Regions from separate parts of the Staphylococcus sp. Z5-21 genome, predicted to be linked through region 3. Evidence: riboswitches for the same ligand, from Rfam matches in the RefSeq annotation. Region 3 holds a riboswitch; each other region holds the start of a gene.
What was found. Region 3 has a riboswitch for S-adenosylmethionine ahead of M1D64_RS09915 (methionine ABC transporter ATP-binding protein). Riboswitches for the same ligand answer to the same signal wherever they lie in the genome.
Positions count from the first base shown of each region.

Region 1: it holds a riboswitch for S-adenosylmethionine, as region 3 does, so the genes downstream of both, metK (methionine adenosyltransferase) here and M1D64_RS09915 (methionine ABC transporter ATP-binding protein) in region 3, are expected to answer to the same signal.
Region 2: it holds a riboswitch for S-adenosylmethionine, as region 3 does, so the genes downstream of both, M1D64_RS01260 (MetQ/NlpA family ABC transporter substrate-binding protein) here and M1D64_RS09915 (methionine ABC transporter ATP-binding protein) in region 3, are expected to answer to the same signal.
Region 4: it holds a riboswitch for S-adenosylmethionine, as region 3 does, so the genes downstream of both, metX (homoserine O-acetyltransferase MetX) here and M1D64_RS09915 (methionine ABC transporter ATP-binding protein) in region 3, are expected to answer to the same signal.

Region 1 is NZ_CP096462.1:1,020,587-1,025,972, reverse strand. It holds gene M1D64_RS05145 (aldo/keto reductase) at 1-489, opposite strand, end outside; gene M1D64_RS05140 (nuclease-related domain-containing protein) at 698-1,606, opposite strand; gene metK (methionine adenosyltransferase) at 1,705-2,901, opposite strand; SAM riboswitch class I at 3,012-3,123, opposite strand; gene pckA (phosphoenolpyruvate carboxykinase (ATP)) at 3,290-4,879, shown strand; gene M1D64_RS05125 (alpha/beta hydrolase family protein) at 4,975-5,386, opposite strand, start outside.
Region 2 is NZ_CP096462.1:278,366-283,751, reverse strand. It holds gene M1D64_RS01265 (L-lactate dehydrogenase) at 402-1,334, opposite strand; gene M1D64_RS01260 (MetQ/NlpA family ABC transporter substrate-binding protein) at 1,378-2,196, opposite strand; SAM riboswitch class I at 2,286-2,392, opposite strand; gene M1D64_RS01255 (CPBP family intramembrane glutamic endopeptidase) at 2,538-3,293, opposite strand; gene panE (2-dehydropantoate 2-reductase) at 3,507-4,424, shown strand; gene M1D64_RS01245 (AraC family transcriptional regulator) at 4,519-5,295, opposite strand; gene M1D64_RS01240 (LysE family translocator) at 5,314-5,386, opposite strand, start outside.
Region 3 is NZ_CP096462.1:1,996,241-2,001,626, forward strand. It holds gene M1D64_RS09900 (hypothetical protein) at 1-189, shown strand, start outside; gene M1D64_RS09905 (MetQ/NlpA family ABC transporter substrate-binding protein) at 558-1,373, opposite strand; gene M1D64_RS09910 (methionine ABC transporter permease) at 1,397-2,092, opposite strand; gene M1D64_RS09915 (methionine ABC transporter ATP-binding protein) at 2,085-3,110, opposite strand; SAM riboswitch class I at 3,200-3,307, opposite strand; gene M1D64_RS09920 (thioredoxin family protein) at 3,362-3,661, opposite strand; gene M1D64_RS09925 (toprim domain-containing protein) at 3,658-4,050, opposite strand; gene gcvH (glycine cleavage system protein GcvH) at 4,316-4,696, opposite strand; gene M1D64_RS09935 (arsenate reductase family protein) at 4,869-5,225, opposite strand; gene M1D64_RS09940 (thioredoxin family protein) at 5,368-5,386, shown strand, end outside.
Region 4 is NZ_CP096462.1:13,729-19,114, reverse strand. It holds gene M1D64_RS00070 (DHH family phosphoesterase) at 1-1,090, opposite strand, end outside; gene M1D64_RS00065 (DUF2232 domain-containing protein) at 1,105-2,031, opposite strand; gene metX (homoserine O-acetyltransferase MetX) at 2,297-3,265, opposite strand; SAM riboswitch class I at 3,327-3,425, opposite strand; gene M1D64_RS00055 (AzlD domain-containing protein) at 3,537-3,866, opposite strand; gene M1D64_RS00050 (AzlC family ABC transporter permease) at 3,863-4,564, opposite strand; gene serS (serine--tRNA ligase) at 4,880-5,386, opposite strand, start outside.

The DNA of each region.
Region 1 (5,386 bases), 980 kb from region 3:
ATTAATGACTGGTTTTATAGAAACCTGTGCCAATAATGCTTCTAAATGTTCAACATTAAAGTTACTCACACCAATATTTTTCACTTTATTATCTTTATATAAATCTTCCATCCCTTGCCAAGTGTCAATCATTAAAGCTTCATCAGTACCTGGCCAATGCATTAAATACAAATCAAGATAATCTAAGTTAAGTTTTTTTAGACTCGTTTCATATGCAGTTTCAACATTTTTGCGACCATAATCATCTAACCACAATTTTGATGTAATAAACAAATCACTTCTTTTCAGTCCTGTAGAAGCAAGACCTTCCGCAATACCTTCGCCAACTTTATCTTCATTTTCATAAATCATGGCTGTATCGATATGTGTATAACCACTCTCAATCGCATGTTTAACCGACGCTTTACACTCATCGTTATTTTCAACACGGAACGTTCCTAAACCTACTATAGGCATTTCATTGCCATTATAAAAACTAATATTTTCCAAGTTAAAGTCCCCTTTTAGTTAAGTTAATGTTTATATTAATGAATATTATCAAAAATATAAATAATAATGCTTATAAATTTAAAAATATCTATTCAGGATACTTTTAATTAGAACAATTTAAAAAGTCGAAATATTATTATATATGACAAAAAGCTACAGACAAAAGTGAACTAACTTTGTCTGTAGCTTTTTTATATCTCATAATATTCTAATTAAATGATTCGATTTCATCCATTACACGTTGTAAGTCTTCAACATTGTATTGAATGCGACCATGAAAGACAAATTTATTAAAGAATTCGTCTAATTGTTCTGGTCCTACTAAAACTTTTGAATTTGAACTTTGTGCATAATTTGTAATCGTAACATCGCCATCATTTTTAGGGTTGAAGTATAAGATAGTTGTTGGTGTAAATTTTAAATTTAATTCTGTTTGGATATCACCAGCAAGTCTTTCAATTTCATTTAAATGCGTCGTGTAATTAACAAATGATAAAGCATCTTTATCTTCATTTTGATCTAAGACAAGTGTTTGTGGAACTTGACCATCAAGATCTAATGTATTAAATACTTGTTCCATCATCGGCTGTTCTTTAAATTGTGCAGCACTTACGCCATTATACACATGACCTTTAAGCAATTGTGAATCAATGATATATAAACCTGTACGTGTTAGGACTAAGTGACTGATACGTTGCACATCACTAAACTCATTCCTTGGTAAAAAGATATTTGCCATAATATGCATATCTTCTGGACGAATTCTTTTCTCATTTACAAGTCGTTCGCGAATACCTATTAATCTCATATCAGTTACATATTCACTTTGATTTTTAGAGAATAATTTTAATGCATCAATTTCTCTATCTTTAGAATTAACCGCAGCCGTATATTCTTCTTTTTGTTTTGTTACCGTTTTTTTATTTTCAATTCTTTCTTTTTCTAGCTCTTCTTCATGCTCATCGCTCAGTTGTTGCTCTCTTGATTTATATTGCGCTTCAACTTTTTCTTGCGCTTTTTTCTTACTTTTTAAAGCAACAATAAATAAAATCAAACAAATGACTGCTACGACAATTGCCACGATTAAACCAATCTCTATTGGTCCAAATGAATTCATAACAAAAACGCTCCTTTATGTGTTCAGTAACTTAATTATAATAGATATGCACATCGTATTCGATAGTAAAGTTTAAAATTTAAACATTTTGTCTCAGTTTAAGCTTTGACACTATCTTTTAATAAGTTAACTTTATCTAATTTTTCCCATGGTAATAGCACATCAGTACGTCCAAAATGACCATATGCAGCTGTTTGTTTATAAATTGGATGTTTTAAATCAAGCATTTTAATAATTCCGGCAGGTCTTAAATCAAAATGTTTTCTTACAGCTTCTACTAATTCATATTCACTGACTTTACCAGTACCAAATGTATCTATTGAAATTGAAACCGGTTCAGCAACACCAATCGCATACGCTAATTGTACTTCACATTTTTCAGCCAATTGAGCTGCAACAATATTTTTAGCTACATAACGTGCAGCATATGCAGCTGAGCGGTCAACTTTAGTTGGATCCTTACCACTGAAGCATCCACCACCATGACGTGCATATCCACCATATGTGTCCACGATGATTTTTCGACCTGTTAGTCCTGCATCTCCTTGAGGACCGCCGATTACAAATCTACCAGTTGGGTTAATATAAAATTTCGTCTGTTCATCTAATAATGACTCTGGCACTGTTGGATAAATAACGTGTGTTTTAATATCATCTTTAATTTGATCCAATTCAATATCTTCAGCATGTTGCGTAGATAAAACAATAGTATCTATTCGAACTGGTTTATCTTGTTCATCATATTCAACTGTCACTTGAACCTTTCCATCAGGACGCAAGTATTTTAAAATTTCATCTTTACGTACGTCAGATAAGCGTTTAGCTAACTGATGTGATAAGAAAATGGGTAACGGCATATACGTATCTGTTTCATTAGTTGCATAACCAAACATCAAGCCTTGATCTCCTGCACCCGTAGCTTCAATTTCCGCTTCAGAAGCTTCGTCGCGATATTCTAAAGCTGTATCTACACCTTGTGCGATGTCAGAAGATTGTTCGTCAATTGCTGTTAATACAGCCATCGTTTGGCTGTCATAACCGAATTTCGCACGTGTGTAACCTATTTCTTTAATTGTTTCTCTAACTACTTTTGGTATATCAACATAAGTTGTTGTTGAAATTTCTCCTGAAATTAAAGCCATACCTGTGGTTACAGTCGTTTCACAAGCCACACGTGCATTTGGGTCATCTTTTAAAATTTCATCTAAAATCGCATCCGATACTTGGTCAGCAATCTTGTCCGGATGCCCTTCTGTTACAGATTCTGAAGTAAACAATCTTTTATTATATGTCATAATTTGCTCCTTTAGTTTTAAATTACGAAAATTCTCTCTCTGTTGAGCTCATTAAAAAAGGCCTTCTACACTATAGTAAATAGAGAGAAGGCCCTTTATACGTCCATTCGCTCTTATCGTTCAGACGCTATTTGTCTGCAAACGGTTTGGCACCTTTCTTCAATTAAGAAGAGGTTGCTGGGCTTCATTGGGTCCATGTCCCTCCGCCACTCAGGATAAGAGAATCCGTTAATCTATATAGTACCTAATCTAACATATAATGTCAATTTTACATTTATTAATATTTATTTAAAATTCCTTTGAAATTGGTGTGGACTATTAATCTATATATGTTATACTCTGTAATTGTAAAGGCTTACATCAACTAAATAGCGTGGAGGGATCAAGTATGGCGGTAGATACATACACTTATACAAGCAAAATTGAAAGCATTTTAGACAAGCAATCTTCATTATTTCAATTATCTACAACTCAGTTGTATAATAAAATTTTAGAAAATAATGAAGGCGAACTAACGGAATTAGGCGCCATCAATGCAAAAACTGGTAAATATACTGGTCGTTCACCAAAAGATAAGTTTATTGTCACTGAGCCATCTTATAGAGATGACATCGATTGGGGCAACATAAACCAACCTATCGAAGAAGAAAAATTTCTAAATTTATATGATAAAGTATTAAACTATCTTGATAAGAAAGATGAGCTTTATGTTTTTAACGGTTATGCAGGTAGCGATGAAGATTCACAGTTAAAACTCACTGTTGTTAATGAATTGGCTTGGCATAATTTGTTCGCTCAAAACATGTTCATCCGTCCAAGTACAAATGAAGAAGCTCAAGAAATCAAACCAAACTTCACTATTATTTCTGGACCTCACTTCAAAGCAGACCCATCCATAGATGGTACAAATTCAGAAACCTTCATTATCACATCATTTAAACATAAAGTAATCCTAATAGGTGGAACTGAATATGCTGGTGAAATGAAAAAAGGAATCTTCTCCGTAATGAACTACTTACTACCTAAAGATGACATTATGAGTATGCATTGTTCAGCAAATGTTGGCGAAAAAGGCGACGTAGCTCTATTCTTTGGTTTATCAGGTACTGGAAAGACAACACTTTCTGCTGACCCTACACGTAAACTCATCGGTGATGATGAGCATGGATGGAATAATAACGGTATCTTCAACATCGAAGGTGGCTGTTACGCAAAAGCAATTAATCTATCACAGAAAAAAGAACCACAAATTTATGATGCTATTAAATACGGAACAATTCTAGAAAACGTTGTTGTTGATGAAGAAGGCGATGTTGATTTTGACGACAAGCAATACACGGAAAATACTAGAGCTGCATACCCTATTCACCACATTGATAATATTGTGACACCATCTAAAGCAGCGCATCCTAATACAATTATTTTCTTAACTGCAGATGCATTTGGTGTATTACCACCTATTTCAAAATTAACCAAAGACCAAGCGATGTATCATTTTTTAAGTGGTTTCACTGCTAAATTAGCTGGAACAGAACGAGGCGTTACTGAGCCTGAACCATCATTCTCTACTTGTTTTGGTTCCCCATTCTTACCATTAAACGCTAAAGTTTATGCTGATTTATTAGGTAACTTAATAGATAAACATGGCGTTGATGTTTACTTAGTTAACACGGGTTGGACTGGCGGAAAGTATGGCGTTGGACGTCGTATTAGCCTAAATTATACAAGACAAATGGTTAATCAAGCCATTACAGGTAAATTGAGAGATGCAGAATATGTGAAAGATGATATGTTCGGATTAGATATTCCTGTTGAAGTAGAAGATGTCCCTCAAACATTGCTCAATCCTATCAATGCTTGGAGTAAGCCAGAAGCATACAGAACACAAGCTCAAGATTTAATTAATCGTTTTAAATCTAATTTTGAAAAATTTGGAGAAGATGTTGACGAATTAGCCGTCAATGGCGGATTTGAATAATTTAAAATATTAGAAAAGTAGCCATGTAGTCTTCTATTACAATAGAAAACTACATGGCTACTTTTTATTTGTAAATACTTTATATCTATAACATCTTATCTATCATATTGGTTTTTAAGCTTGTTCTGTTCAACATCATCCATCCACTGTTTAATTGCCAGTAGCGTATCTTTGAGCGCAAATGGTCTTGGTACGTGTCCCTCCGACATTTGGTAATAAGTACGAAATGTCGCACCAATCTTTTCAAGTTGTTCCACTAAATAGTAAGCATTATGAATACCTACTTGTTTATCCTTACCCCCATGAACTATAAATATGGGCGGGCTTGTGTTTTTAATTTGAGCGATAGCATCACGTTGTTTATAAGCTTCTATATTCTTTTTAGGATCTCCAATCATACGTTTAAGCATTCCCCTTAAATCAACGCGTTCTTCATACATCAGATTTATGTCTGAGACACCGCCCCAAATAATATAACTCGTCACCGGTAAATCTTGAAATGTTAAT
Region 2 (5,386 bases), 910 kb from region 3:
GTAATTAATGTTACGATTTTCCTTAGTGATTCTTATGCAAAAGATTTTTTTGTATTCCTTAATTTCACTTGGTAATTAATGTTACGAATTTCCTTAGTGATTCTTATGCAATATTACTACGTTTATGATGTAACGCTAAAGTGTGACATCACACATACTCATAAAAAAGGCAGGGCCATATCACTATGGCCCTGCCTTTTTTACACGTCTCAGAATACTTACCTCACACAAACCGAAGCCTAACCTCAGTGTAATTTCCTACAACCTTCTATTCATCACTATATTTAAGTATATTGTAGCCATTACCGGATTGATAAACAAGATAAGCATTTATTTTAAATATAAAAAACACGCATTCAAAAGAAAATATCTAATGAATGCGTGTTTGAAAGTTTTAATCGCTATTGTTGTGCTGTATGAATCGTTTGTCTAATATATTCATATGCTTCTTTAAGTTGGCGTTCTTCTTCTTTGTCTAATGTTATCGCAAATCTTTGAACAATACCCTTTTTATCTATTAATGTTGGTAAACTAAATGCACCATCTTCTAAGCCATATTCTGCACTCAGGGAAGTCAATGGTGTAATTGTTCTCTGATCCAATGCAATGGACTGTATCAAAAATGATGTCACTTTTGATATCGCTGCGTTGGTCCACCCTTTTTGATAAAAAACATCCATCGACACTTCGTTGATAATGGACGAGATGTGTGACTTATCAATTGCTGGACGATCACTTAATGCCTCAAATTCCGATAGTTCCATACCATGAATATGCACTTTACTCCACACGGGGATTGCATGTTGACCATGTTCCCCAATGACAAAAGCTTCCACATTATTTGGATCAATTTGATAATGATCGGCTATAATTGTTTTAAATCTTGATGTCTCTAGAGCCGTACCCGTACCAATAATTTTATGGGCTGGGTAATCTATTTGATTTGCAAAGTAAACCATAGAATCTACAGGATTAGATATCAGAATCACAACCGCCTCTTGCGTCACTTCAGCTATTTGGGACATTATGCCCTTAATGATGTCGTGATTTCCTTGCGCTAATAAAGTACGGTCACCATTATTTTTATCGGTTGCTTCACTCGCAGCTATGACGATAAAGTCTGCATCCGTTAAGTCTTGATAGACACCGCTACGAATCTTGATATGTGCAGTATTTATCAGTCCTTGCGAGTGACTATGGTCAAGTGCTTCACCACTTGCCACGTCCGCTCTATCATCAATTAAAATAATCTCTGAAAACAAATTCAGTTGCTGTACATCTGTAAGTACTTGCGTACCCACTTTTCCTAAACCAATAATACCTAGCTTAGACATAATCGAATCACCTTCCTCTTCAATCTATATATTACATGATTATTTATTTTTCATACGGAATAACATCTTGTCCATATTTATCAGTTATAAATTTCTTCATCTCTTTAGATTGTAAAACTTTCATAAGTTCTTTGAATTTTTTATCGTTTTTATGTCCTTCTTGTACGGCAACAATATTCGCAAATGGTGATGATTTTCCTTCTATAGCAATTGCATCTTTATGTGGTGTTAGACCATTATCAATCGCATAATTAGAATTCATTATCACTGCTGCGCCTTCTTTACTATTATAAGTTTTAGGTAAGAATTCCGCACCTTGCTTGTTATTAAATTTCAAATCTTTTTTATTTTCTACAATGTCATCAAACTTAGCATCTTCAATACTGACACCTTTTTTAATTTTGATTAAGCCTTTATCAACAAAGAATGACAAGAAACGACCTTCTTCAGCAGGATTGTTTGATACATAAATGGTAGAACCTTTAGGGATATCTTTAATGTCTTTATATTTTTTACTATAAACGCCCATCGGTGTCGTGAACACTTTCCCGGCTTCTTCTATTTTATAATTATGGTCTTTCTTTTCTGCTTTAAGATACGGTGTATGTTGAAATGCATTCGCATCAACATCTCCTTTATCTAATAATTTATTAGGAACCTTATAATCATTAACTGTTTTTATTTTTAAATCATAGCCTTTCTTTTTCATTTCTTCTTTTGCATGTTCAAGTACGACGCCATGGGGGGCTGGCGAAGCAGCAATCGTAATTTCCTTATCCTCTTTTTCACCATTCGATTTACCACATGCTGCTAGTATAATCGTTAACACAAACAATGAACCTAAAATAAACCATTTTCTCATAATACTTTCACTCCTTAAAAATTTGTTTCAACGTACTTATATGTATAAAAAAACTTTCTCTTAATAAATCAAGAGAAAGTTTGCACTTTCTCTCATCTCCAAAAGTTAAATAACTTTTTGTGACTTAGCACCATTTCGAAAAATCGACGGTTGCTGGGTTTCATCGGGCACATCCCTCCACCACTCTTGATAAGAGTCAATCATATGTATGTTTAGTGGTTTAATCCTAGCATTATGCTCAAGATTAGTCAATGAGTTTTTAGAAAATTCTAAACACTAACACGATAAAATATACCTGTCCTTCACAAAGAAGACAGGTATATCACTAAGAATTATGTAAATTACATGATAATCATGAAAATATACGCTAATAAATTATTCAAAGCATGTAACGCAATGGCTACAGCTAAACTACGCTGCGATTTCATATATACATATACAATACCAACTGCTATGGCAAGATACATCACAATTTCTAATGGAGATTTAGCTTCTGTTACATGTAAAGATGCAAACACAATAATTGAAATAACAGACATAACATAGAAATTTAATTTCTTTCCTAATTCGCCAATAATTAAATGTCTAAATAAAAATTCTTCTGTCATTGGTGCAATAATTACAATTGAGAAAAAAGCTAATATGGTTGATACAGGCGTAGCAAACATTTCCTCCACCATTTTGTCATTTTGTGTTTCTTCAAATTTCCAATGTTCTGGTGCGAATGCATTTACTAAATATGGATAAATTTCTTTAAACACTATAATAACGATAAATGTAATGACAATGAGTTTCCAGTGTTGCTTAATATTTTGTAGCCCCTGTTTCCACGATTGTCTAAATGAATGTCTATGGAATAAAATCCATAACGCGAATATAATTATAAAGGCAATCATTTCCATTAATATGCCTGGCGTACCTGAAAAGTTAGCATTAAAGTTAGCGTTATTTTTCCCTTGCGTTTCATTGATTCCGATCATGATTGTTAAGATGACTATAGATAAACAAAAATTACCTATCAAATAAATAAACGGTAGTAGAAAATCTCTCCCTTGTATATCTTTCCACTGATACTTATGATCATTTTTAAACGACATTGGAACCCCTCCATGTTTGTAATTAGTGAACACTTATTACATTGCACAACCTTTATTGATTTCAAACATATATTTAAAAATAAAATATATTGTCCCAACTACATCTATTGAATTATTTGAAAATTATTTTCATATGCGTATATGCCCCTCAAATGTGGTATATATACATCAATTAACAAATCAACACACATAGCGTATAAGGAGTTGTATTCAATGCGTATATTAGTATTAGGTGCTGGCGGTATCGGAGGCTATTTTGGAGGCAGATTAGCCGAAAGCGGACAGAACGTGACATTCTTAGTAAGACCCAAACGCAAGTCATTTTTAGAAAGAAATGGATTAGCCATCCACAGTGAGCAGGGAGATTATCATTTCAATCCTCAACTCATTACAAAAGACGATCGCGTAGCGCCTTTCGATGTTATTTTACTTTCTTCTAAATCCTATCATTTAGAGCAAGCCATGACAGATTTGAAGCCATTTGTCGATGGTCATACTGCCATCATTCCATTATTAAACGGTGTCGCACATATTCCACAATTACAATCTATCTTTGGTAGAGACAAAGTTATGGGTGGCTATTGTGTGATAGAAACAACATTAGATAGTATGGGAGAAATCATACAAACAAGCCCTTTTGATAAACTCTTTTTTGGAGAACTAGATGGAAGTAAAAGTGAACGCGCACAAAAAATTGCACAAGCATTTTCTGAAACAAAGGCAGAATTCAAATTAAGCACTTCAATCGAGCAAGGCATGTGGCACAAATATTTAATGATTACTGTGTTATCCAGTATCACAACATTAATGCATGCGCCTATTGGTCCTATTCGAGACAGTGATGGTGGCATTAACTTCGTTCGCTCTTTATACAATGAAGTCGCTTCGATAATGCGTGCACATCGAGCGCCACTCGCAGACGATATTGTATCACAATATATGACATCATTTGATCAGTTATCATACCATTTTAAGACTTCTATGCAACGTGACATGGAAAAAGGATTAAATATTGAAACAGATCACTTACAAGGTTATTTATTAAACTTAGCCGATACGTACCAAATTGACGCCCCATTACTTAAATGCGTCTACCAAAACCATAAAGTCTATAAAGAAATGCTTAAATAATATAAACAGATCACACATCTGAAATACAACAGCGCATGTCATCTTTATTATGAGATGACATGCGCTGTTTAAAGTTAAGTCGATAAATGCAATATTATTTTAGTTTTGACATATATTGATAAGCTGTTACGCCATATCGATATTTAAATACCTTATTTAAATGCGCTAAATCTACGAAAGCACATTCTGCTATAGCAAGATATACATCTTTACTCTTTTCTATGATATGCTTAGCAACTTCAGCTTTATAATTTATATAGTACTGATACGGTGTTATCCCTGTTTGTTGCTTAAAAAATCTTATAAATTGATACTTTGATAAATTTAATTCGCTACAGATGAAATCTAATTTAAACGAAGTTGAAACATTATTTTTAATAATGTCTTTTGCTAATTTTAATTTAACATTATCAACATTAAATTCATCATAATAAGTATCTATTTTCAAACCATCCACAAGGTTTTGAAAATGTTCATAACAAATTACATCATCTGATCCATTAAAAATAGAATTAGCTAATTGCAATATGTTTTGTGCTATTTTGTTATTATAAACAATCGGCTCTTTAAATTGAACCATATGTTTTTGATTTGTAGCTTCTAATAATTGTTCTGGTTTGATATAGAGCATGATATACTCCAAGCCTTGTACACCATTAGACATACCATCGTGGTTTTCTTCTGGATTAAAAAACATAACCCCATTTTGATAGGACTGTTTTCGTTCTCCTTTTAAATGATATCCTTGAATGCCTTTTAAGGTCACACCTATGCTATATTCTTGATGTGAATGCTTTTTATAGGTGAAATCATCCATTTTGACCTCTAAGGCCGTTATGCCAATTGCATTTTTAAAATTAAATTCATTCATCTAAACACTTCCTAAACATCATACCCACACTATAATAGCTGCATATAATAAAAATAGTGCCATGGTTATATTAACAATCATTTCATGTTTC
Region 3 (5,386 bases):
CGTATTATTTATTTAGATTCCGATATACTTATTATTCAATTTTCTTCCACTTTAGTAACAAAAGCGGGTATGGACATGCTAATCAAAGAAGAAGATGCAGGCAAATTATATAAAAAACGATTAAAGCATCAACCGAACTCATTTAATTTAAGTAAAGACATTATACAAAGTTTCCAATGGTTAATTTGATTTAAAAATTGAAAAACTAAAGTGTTTTTAATTTGTATTTAAATTTTAGGAATTAATGAACATTACAGAGCAAAATTTAATATTAGTTTCCAAACATCAAATTTTTTGAAAGACATTAAAATTAAATTTAGCGATTCATTTGAACTTTTCTGTATCGCAAATACAACAAACTATAGCGCGTTTAGTAATAATAACGAAAAACAAACGTATAGTAACTATACTTCTTTTACATGTGTAACGTAAAAAATAACTATCACTCGTCTTTTACTTTGTAGTTTTAGTTTTAAATAATGCCGTTTCACAATATTCCAAACATAAAAACAACCCTCTAACTATTTGAGTTAAAGGGTTTGTTAATATATTCAATATTATTTTGCTGGTACAACTGCACCATCGTAATGATCGTTGATGTAATCTTTAATTTCTTTAGATTGTAATACATCCATTAAAGCTTTGATTTTTTTATCGTTTTTATGTCCATCTTTAACTGCAATTAGGTTTGCATATGGATTATCTTTCGCTTTTTCTAAGACAATAGAATCATCTTTAGGGCTTAATTTTTGATCAATAGCAAAGTTAGAGTTAATGATGACGGCATCCGCATCTTCATTTTGATAAATTTTTGGTAAATATTCTGCTGATTGTTTGTTGTTAAATTTGATATCTTTTTTATTTTCTACAATATCATCAAATTTAGCATCTTCAATTTTAACACCTTTTTTAATTTTAATAAGTCCAGCGTCTTGGAAGAATTTTAAGAAACGACCTTCTTCAGCAGGATTATTTGAAACATAGACAGTAGCACCTTTAGGTAAATCTTTTAAACTTTTATATTTTTTAGAATATACGGCCATAGGTTCTAAATGAACATTACCTGCAGATTCAATCTTATAGCCTTTATCTTTTTTCTCAGTGTTTAAGTAAGGTGTATGTTGGAAGAAATTTGCGTCAATTTCTCCTTTATCTAATAATTTATTAGGTGTTGTATAATCATTGATTGTTTTAATCTTTAAATCATAACCTTTATCTTTTAATAACGGTTTTGCTTTTTCAAGAATTTCAGCGTGTGGCGCTGGTGAAGCACCGACAGTAATCGTCTTATCTTTACCGCCACCACCATTACCACATGCTGCTAGAACAAGTGCAAGCACAACGACCGAAGCTAAACTTAATAACTTTTTCATATAAAAATCTCCCCTTTATGAATTTATCTTTTATCAATTTTATTTGTTGCCCAATCACCAATAAATTGAATAATGAACACAATAATAAGTATTAAAATAGTTGAAACAAATATGACATCATTTTGATTACGTGTGAATCCTGTTAAATAAGCTAAGTTACCTAAACCACCTGCACCGATGACACCTGCAACTGCTGTAGAACCAACTAATGCGATGGCTGTCACTGTGATGCCAGATACTAATGCTGGCATTGCTTCTGGTAAAAGTACTTTTCTCACTACAGTCCAAGTACTCGCTCCCATTGACCAAGCCGCTTCGATTACACCTTTATCAATTTCTTTAAATGCGATTTCCACTAATCTTGCATAGAATGGTGCTGCACTGATGATTAATGCTGGCAATGCACCTGTAGGACCACTGATTGTGCCTAATACTAAACTTGTAAATGGAATTAACAATAAGATTAAAATGATAAACGGAATCGCTCTGAATAAATTCACAATGAATGAAACAATGCTATAAAATACTCTAGCGACTGGCGACTTACTTTTAGCTGATAAAAAGAGCAAGACACCTAAAATAATTCCTAAAACAAATGCAAATATTGTTGCTATTACCGTCATATAGATGGTTTCATATGTTGCAACCCAAACTTCTTCCCAGCTTACGTTTGGCATTGTAAACATTTCTCGGAGGATATCGCTTAATGAATTACCCATGTCTAACCACCTCCACAGATACATGTTGTGCCTCTAAATCATTCTTGAATTTTTCAAATTTTTCTGAATTTGCAACGGCAAATTGTATGATTAAAAATCCGATAGAACCGTCTTTTGTATGTTTAATATTAGCTTCCAAAATATTGACATCTAAATTGTGTGTCTTCGTTATGTATGACACTAATGGTTCCGTTGCGTTGTTCCCAGTAAAATTCAAACGCACAACGTAATCATTTTCATTAAGTGACACGAGTTCACTAATTGATTCGTCGAAGTCATCATTTAAGTCATCCTTCACAAAGCGTTTTGTCACATCGTGTTGTGGATTTTCGAATACACTTGAAACTTTGCCTTGTTCTATCACTTTACCATTTTCCATTACTGCAACTTCATCGCAAATACGTCTAATGACATGCATTTCATGTGTAATAATAACGATGGTTAAGTTTCTTTCTTCTTTTATTTTCAATAATAGTTCTAATATTTCATCTGTTGTCTGTGGATCTAATGCACTTGTCGCTTCATCACATAATAATACAGATGGTTCGTTAGCTAATGCTCTCGCAATACCCACACGTTGTTTTTGCCCACCTGATAATTCTGAAGGATAAGCATCTTCTCTCCCTTTCAATCCGACCAATTCCACTAACTCAAGCGCACGTTGCTTGGCTTCTTGTCGTGAAATCCCTGCGATTTCTAATGGGAATGTAATATTGTTTAATACAGTACGTGACCATAATAAATTGAAATGTTGAAAAATCATACTCACTTTTTGACGTTTTTTTCTTAAGTCCGATTTTGATAGCTTACCTATAGTGTCACCATCTATAATAACGTCTCCTGATGTTGGTTGCTCAAGATGATTTAAAAGTCTTATTAATGTACTTTTCCCCGCACCTGAAAAACCAACAACACCAAAAATTGAGCCTGATTGAATACTTAAATCAACATGATCTACAGCAAGTACGTCCTGTTTTTTCGTTTTGTACCTTTTGACTATTTGATTTAACTCAATCATTCTGTTGCCTCCTCGTATTGCTTTGTTTCAATTAAATAAAAAATGCTTTCCCTATGTTCATTGAAGAATAGAGAAAGCAACGTTTGCTTCTCTCATCTTCTAAAGTTTCTATGAACTTTATGTGAATTGGCACCATTTCTGTTACAGACGGTTGCCGGGCTTCAAAGGGCACATCCCTCCACCTCTCGTGATAAGAGTTTCGTTATTTAATTATTTTTAATCCTACCATCGCACTAATGATTCGTCAATAATTATTTTAAATTTTCTAACAAATTAGGGACGGATTGAAATGCGTAAATTCTTTTTTGCTCTTCACCTTTTGACATCAACATCAACACAGGTACAGATTGTATTTCATGTTCCTGACTAAAATCTGGATGAAAATTCAAATCGATTTTAGTAATTGGTAATTTTAATATTTCATTAGCAATGTCTAACATTCTTTCAGAAACTTTACAGGTACCACATGTCGGTGTGTATCCAAATATAAGATATTTTTCCTGATTTATATGTTCATCTATATTGACGCGTTGTTGATTTGTTAACTTCATGTTAATAAACTTACCCTTTCAGCTATATAATCCAATTTCGCTTTAGCTACTTTTTCTTCATCCTTTACCGTAAACCCATGCTTTTCAAGCACTCTGGATAAATATCGTTTAGGACAACGTGCAACCTCACAATATTGTTTATCTATTCTTATATGTCTACTTTCACTTAAATATCGTTTAAACCATTTTCGAATTTTTTCACCTTCATCATCGGCATCGACAAGTATATACACTTGTTTATCGTATAATGTATCAATCATTTCATCAATTTTATCGACACCCATCGTACCATTAGTACAAATAATATCGATTGGTTGATCGATTACTTGTTTTACCCGCTTTTTGTCTGACTTTCCTTCTACAATAATTACTTGGTTTAGTATCGCCATGACATCCACCCTCTAAATGTTGATAGTAAATTTCTCTATTTAGTTCTTCACAATACTGAGTGACCATAAACATCCTTTACAGTTTTCTAATTTCATCTTATTATGGCAATCCATTTTTGTCAGCTAAATACACTTACCTACAACAAATGACAACGTCTGCATTTACAAAGTCTTAACAATTTTTTGATTAGTCTCATTTGAATATAGATAAAAAAAGGTAAAATAAAAACTCCAAGATAGTTATATCATGGAGTTCTATGTAATATTATTCACCAATCATTTCAGAATATTGTTCTGCTGACATTAATTCATCTAATTGACTTTCGTCACTTAATTCAACTTTTACCATCCAAGCTTTTTCGTAAGGTGATTCATTTACGAATTCTGGACTGTCTTCTAGTTCTTCATTAGATTCTAAAACTTTACCTGATACTGGCGCATAAAGTTCTGAAACTGTTTTTACGGACTCAACACTACCAAACGTGTCGCCTTCATTAATTTCATCATCAACTTCTGGTAATTCAACGAATACGATATCGCCAAGTTCACCTTGTGCATATTCAGTGATACCAATTGTTACTGTATTACCTTCAACTTTTACCCACTCATGTTCTTTAGAATATTTTAATTCACTCGGTACTGCCACGAGAATCCCCTCCTAAATGTTTTTACATATTAATGATGCCATATGAATAGCATACAATCAACTATTTAATGGCATCTTTAAATTATTATAATGTTTTCGAAAAACACCGGTAAAGCGTTTTCATTATTTTGTCAAAATAATAGTCCAACGTAATTTAATCGCCTTTATTATTTTATGACAACCAAGTTGCTTTATATTCGTCTTCTTTAAATCCAACAGTTACTTTGTCACCTGAAATCGCTAGCGGTCTTTTAACCAACATGCCATTGGCAGATAATAAATCTAACTTTTCATCATCTGTTAAATCTTTAAGTTTATCTTTTAAACCTAATTCACGATATTTAGCGCCATGCGTATTGAACAATTTATTAATATCGATATCAGTTACTTCTAGTATTTCTTTAAACTCATTTTTAGTTGGTGTATGCTGTACGATATCTATGGGTTCAAAACTCACACCGTAATCTTGTAAAAATTTAGCTGCTTTTTTACAAGTTGTACAATTAGGATACTGGTAAAATTTTATCATGATTCTGTACCTCCTATAACTAGTTATCACTAATATATCAAATTTGTTACAAAAACGCTCTAATTAATAAGCTGATTTTTTTTATAACATACAATCGTCCGTTATAATGGTATTACTAATATCAAAAAAAGGAGCAAAATCAATGAAACCTATTAACACAA
Region 4 (5,386 bases), 640 kb from region 3:
TCATCATCGCAAAACGAGATACACCAATTGCTGCACCAATTGCGTCTAAATCAGGACTCTTGTGCCCCATGATAATCACTTTGTCGCCTTCCATTAAGATATCTTTAAGTGCATGTGAGATAACACGCGCTCTTACACGTGTACGTTTTTCCATTGGGTCAGTCTTACCACCATAGAAACGTACATTACCGTTCACGTGTTTAATTGCAACTTGGTCGCCACCACGACCGAGTGCTAAATCTAGGCCAGATTGAGAAAGTTCTCCAAGATCAATTAGATTTTCAGAACCTTCACCCACACCAATACTTAATGTTAATTGCGCGCGATAACCTACGCTCTTTTCACGTAATTGGCTTAAAATACTAAAGTTAGTTGCTTCAATTTCGTTTAAAATATTTTGGTTTAAATATGCCACGAATTGATCCGAACTATAGCGTTTAAAGTAAATATTATGTTCTGTTGCCCATCTACTGATGACGCGCGTAACCATTGAGTTGATTTCTGATTTTTGCGTATCATTCATATTTTGGGTAATTTCATCATAATTATCCAAGAATAATGTCGCTATAATTGGTTTAGATGATTCATATAATTCATTTGTATAGACTTCTTTTGTAATGTCGAAGAAATAAAGCACGTGTTCTTTTTCTGAATAACGCACACGATAGTGGTATTCATTTTCATTAATTTCTATTTCTTGTGTTTTTTCTAATTGTTTTAAGATATTAGGATATACTTCGTTGACTGGGTCGGAAATTACATTACGATTTAAACGTTCCGACATAAATCTATTCATCCACTCTATGTTTTCATTTTCATCTAAGATAATCATTCCGATAGGTAGATTTTTAATTGCGATATTACTACCTTCAGAGATATGACCACTTAAATTGTCCACATAGCTGTCTAATTTTTGTAAAGCTTGTCTTACCATAAATGCTGTCCCTATAATAATAATCACTAATACAATCGTCGCTATACCTGCTACGAGTTGGTTAAAAACAAACCAAACTACAACCAGCGCAATTGCGGTGAGCGTCATAATTACAAATGGTAAAATCAACGCTTTTTTAGTGGATTGACGGTTCATTCTTCCACCTCAAATCATTTTTTAATGATACTTTTTAAGTTAAAACATAAATCGATTACACCCAGGAGACTTACAATATGTGTTAATGGCATTAAAATTGTCCCTATAACCATTAGTAACACAGTAAGTACGAGTGGCATTGATTTTGCTTTGCCGAAAAAGTGAATAACACTTAACCCCTGAATATACATACATAATGATAACACAATTTCAAAGTTTAAAACGATACTTTGGAAAGTACCAGCTTGGCTTGCAAACATAACACAAATCAAGACAATAATATATATCCATAATAATGAACGGCTCATCTGCCAAGCATATAATGGTTTAAATATTGGTGTAGCGATTTTGAATTTACGTAAAATTGGAAAAGTAATAATTAAATTGATTAAAATAAGTAGAAAAACTGCAATGATTACCATACTTGGTAACTGAACTGCCAATTGACGGAATCCCTCTTCGAGCATTTGTTTATACTCGTTACCAACTGAAGCACCTGAAATAACCTGATGCATTTGATCTTTTATTGGGTTCATTAAAACTGTCGCGCTTGGTATCTTATCAAACGTTTGCAGTCCCATAAATGCAATTAATGAAATCATACTAATATATGTAGTCGTTATATATAGTATACGTTCTTTAGATGTTCTTTCTTTTAATAATTGGCCAACAACGAAACTCGTAATGAGCACGAGGACCATGATACTTAATACAAATATATTACCCAGTAAAGTTGTTAATACAACCGTTACGACAGCTGTCAATCCGAATGATTCAATTGATTTATGCCATAAGATAATGCCCGGAATTGTCGCAAACGCGCTCAATACAAGACCAAGCGGTGGTAATATATGCAAAGCCAAAGCGACTACGATTAGCGTTAGAATACTAAGCACAGTTGCTTTAGGATATATTTTAGAAAACAAATTCGCCACTCCCATACTATTTTTGACTATACCCTTTATTTTAACCTCTTTAAAACTTTTATACAATTATTGGCAACCCATTTTATATAGAAGTTCTATTCAGAAAATACACCTTCACTATAATCCTTAGAAATCATTGTTATATATCAATCGCTTCTTCACTAACAACAACTTATTTATATTTCACACAAAAATAGGATGTAACCAACTTGTTTCTCACCTCTATTTAGTAGTAAGAAGACAACCGGCACATCCCAAAAATTAAATCTATTTAGTTAGTTCATTTACGTTTGATTTTATAGACTTTTAAAAAGTGATATAGATTCGGCGCCCAATCATTGAAGTTAAGTAAAAATCCATCATGTCCTACATTGTCAGGAACGAAAAAGTGTTTATGAAATTTAAAGCGCTCGCCGACTGCTCGAACAAGGTCATCAGGATAAAGTAAGTCATCGGTAAAGCCCATTGTCATAACCTTCGTATCTAAATTACGGAATACTTCATCCACATCATCACGTCCTCTATCGACATCATGACTATCCAAGACATCCAGCAGTGTTAAATAACATGCATAATCAAAATGATTCATAAACTTATCACCTTGATGTTTTTGATAGGCGACAACTTGATCTGGTGAAAAGCGTTTATCATAACTTTTAGATGATCGATAAGTTAAGAAACCCAATTGTCTAGCGATACTCATACCATTTTTAGGATCTAAATGAATGGCTTGCCTCGCTATCTCGTTAAACGCTCGACTGTAGGATGATGTTTTATCCGTTGCAGCAAGTATAACGGCTTTATCGACATTAAATTTGCGATTATATAATAATTCAATCGCTTGCATGCCTCCTAAAGAACCACCAATGAGAATATTAATGTGTTCAAATCCTAACGTTTCTATGCCTATTTCAATTGCACGTACAATGTCTCTTAACGTGAGCGTTTGAGGGAAATCAGCATCTGTTAATGCCGAACTTGAACCATACGGACTACCAATTACATTAAAAGTTAAAAACTGATAATCATTGATAGGCATATAGCCCCCATCAATGATACCTCTCCACCATCCTGGTTGATCATTTGTCCCATATGTTAAATGGTTACCTGTCAAAGCGTGACAGACAACAACTAAAGGTTGTCCTTTCAACCCCACATGTTCATAGCGTAGTTTCAAATTAGATATGAGTTCTCCAGATTCCGTTGTAAAAGGCCCTAATTCTAAAGTATCTACCGTATAATTCGTCATGATTTCCCTCCTACTTAATAAAAAACTTCTCACTCATATAAAATAAGTAAGAAGTTATAATTACTTATCATTCGAGTGTATCGTTGGTTTTAGCACCGTACTACACAGCCGGTTGCTGAAGCATCACTAGGCCAAGTCCCTCAGCTTCTCGAAATAAGATTTGATTTTAATTGTATAAAACGAAAGTATGACAGACTAAAAATCGGAAATATCATAATTTTCTAATTATTCTAATTCTAACGGATATCCTGTGTTTCATCAATGATATTCTTTAAAAAAACCATCTCAACAATGCCATAATAATAATCCCACTTAGAATCGTTATCGTTAAACTCCTTGAAACGATGGCAATTACAATCGTAGGTATCATCGTTATCAAAAATGCCATATTGATTGTGTATCCAATTACACCATCTTGTTGGACCAAGACACCATCAATAATCAACGCTGTAAACAATGTAATTGGGATAAAGGAGAGCCATTTGACTACACGTTCAGATAAATGAACTTTAGAAATCATCACAAACGGTATAATTCGAGTCAACCACGTCACAATTCCGCATAAAATAATAATCGTTAACATATGTATCGTTGTCGTCATCGTTCCATCACCACCCCAAGTGCTGCCGTTATTGTAGAAGCTAAAATAATTGCTAAATATAATGGCATAAATAAACTTAATCCCAACATCATCACAATGACACAAATAATCAGAACTAAGTAAATCTTAACTTTTGAGCGCCTGATTGATTCAAATTGGGAGACGGCAAGAAAAATAAACATAGCCGTTATTGCAAAGTCTAAGCCTAATGCGTCTGGGTCATGGATGTACTTACCAAATAAAGCACCAATAATACATGCAATCGTCCAAAAAACATAAGCTGTTATATTCAAACCGTGTAGCCATCGATCATTAATTTTTTCGCCTTTTAGATGTGGTGTCACTGCAACCCCAAATGTTTCATCTGTTACCAGTGTTGCCAACCCAATTCTATTTAGTAAACTATAATCCTTATAGCTTGGCGCGAGTGTCATACTTAATAAGAACATCCTAGAATTGACGATGAACGCAGTTAATACAATTGCGGATATAGGTGTACCTGCAATAACAAGCGCGCAAATTATAAATTGTGCTGCGCCTGCGTATACAAGCAAACACAGTAAAATAATTTCCAACAAGCTAAATCCTGAAGCAACTGCAACAATTCCAAAAGATAAACCCACGCCTGCGTATCCTAACAAGGTAGGAATACACGCTTTGACACCTTGTTTAAATGTTACATGCGCTTCATTTTCCATACACACCCACCCTCTCATGGCACTTCAAAAATAATATATCAATTCTAATACAACTCATTCTAAATGCGCAATATCTTTAGACATCCGTTTGTGTGAGGTTAGACTAACGATTGTCTTAAAAAGCTTAAACACACGTTGTTTATATTTCTCTGAATTTTTAGAAATAATTAAGACATACCTCTAAAATATAGCTGAATTCCGCCTAATCATATTTGCTATTTTATACTTTTTACACCTCCCCTACCCTTTCGATAGTGCACAAAAAACGCATAGGACCTATTGTCGCTACGCGTTTTTAGCATTACTTTCAGTTTTTTATTTAGTCGGACGGATGACTGTTTTACCACCCATAAATGGAACTAACACTTCTGGAATTGTAACTGAGCCATCTTCATTTTGATAGTTCTCAACGATAGCTGCAAAGGTACGACCTACAGCTAACCCGCTACCATTTAAAGTATGCGCTAATTCTGGTTTCGCATTTTTATCGCGTTTGAAGCGAATGTTTGAACGACGTGCTTGGAAATCTGTAATATTTGAACAAGAGCTGATTTCTTTATAATCATTATAGCTTGGTAACCAAACTTCTAAATCATATGTTTTACTTGAACCAAAACCAATATCTCCTGTACACAAGATAACACGGCGATATGGTAAACCAAGTTCTTCTAAAATCGCTTCTGCATGATGAGTCATGTCTTCAAGTGCTTGCCAAGAATCTTCAGGTTTTTCAATACGTACCATTTCAACTTTATCAAATTGGTGTAAGCGAATAAGTCCTCGTGTATCACGACCAGCAGATCCAGCCTCACTACGATAACA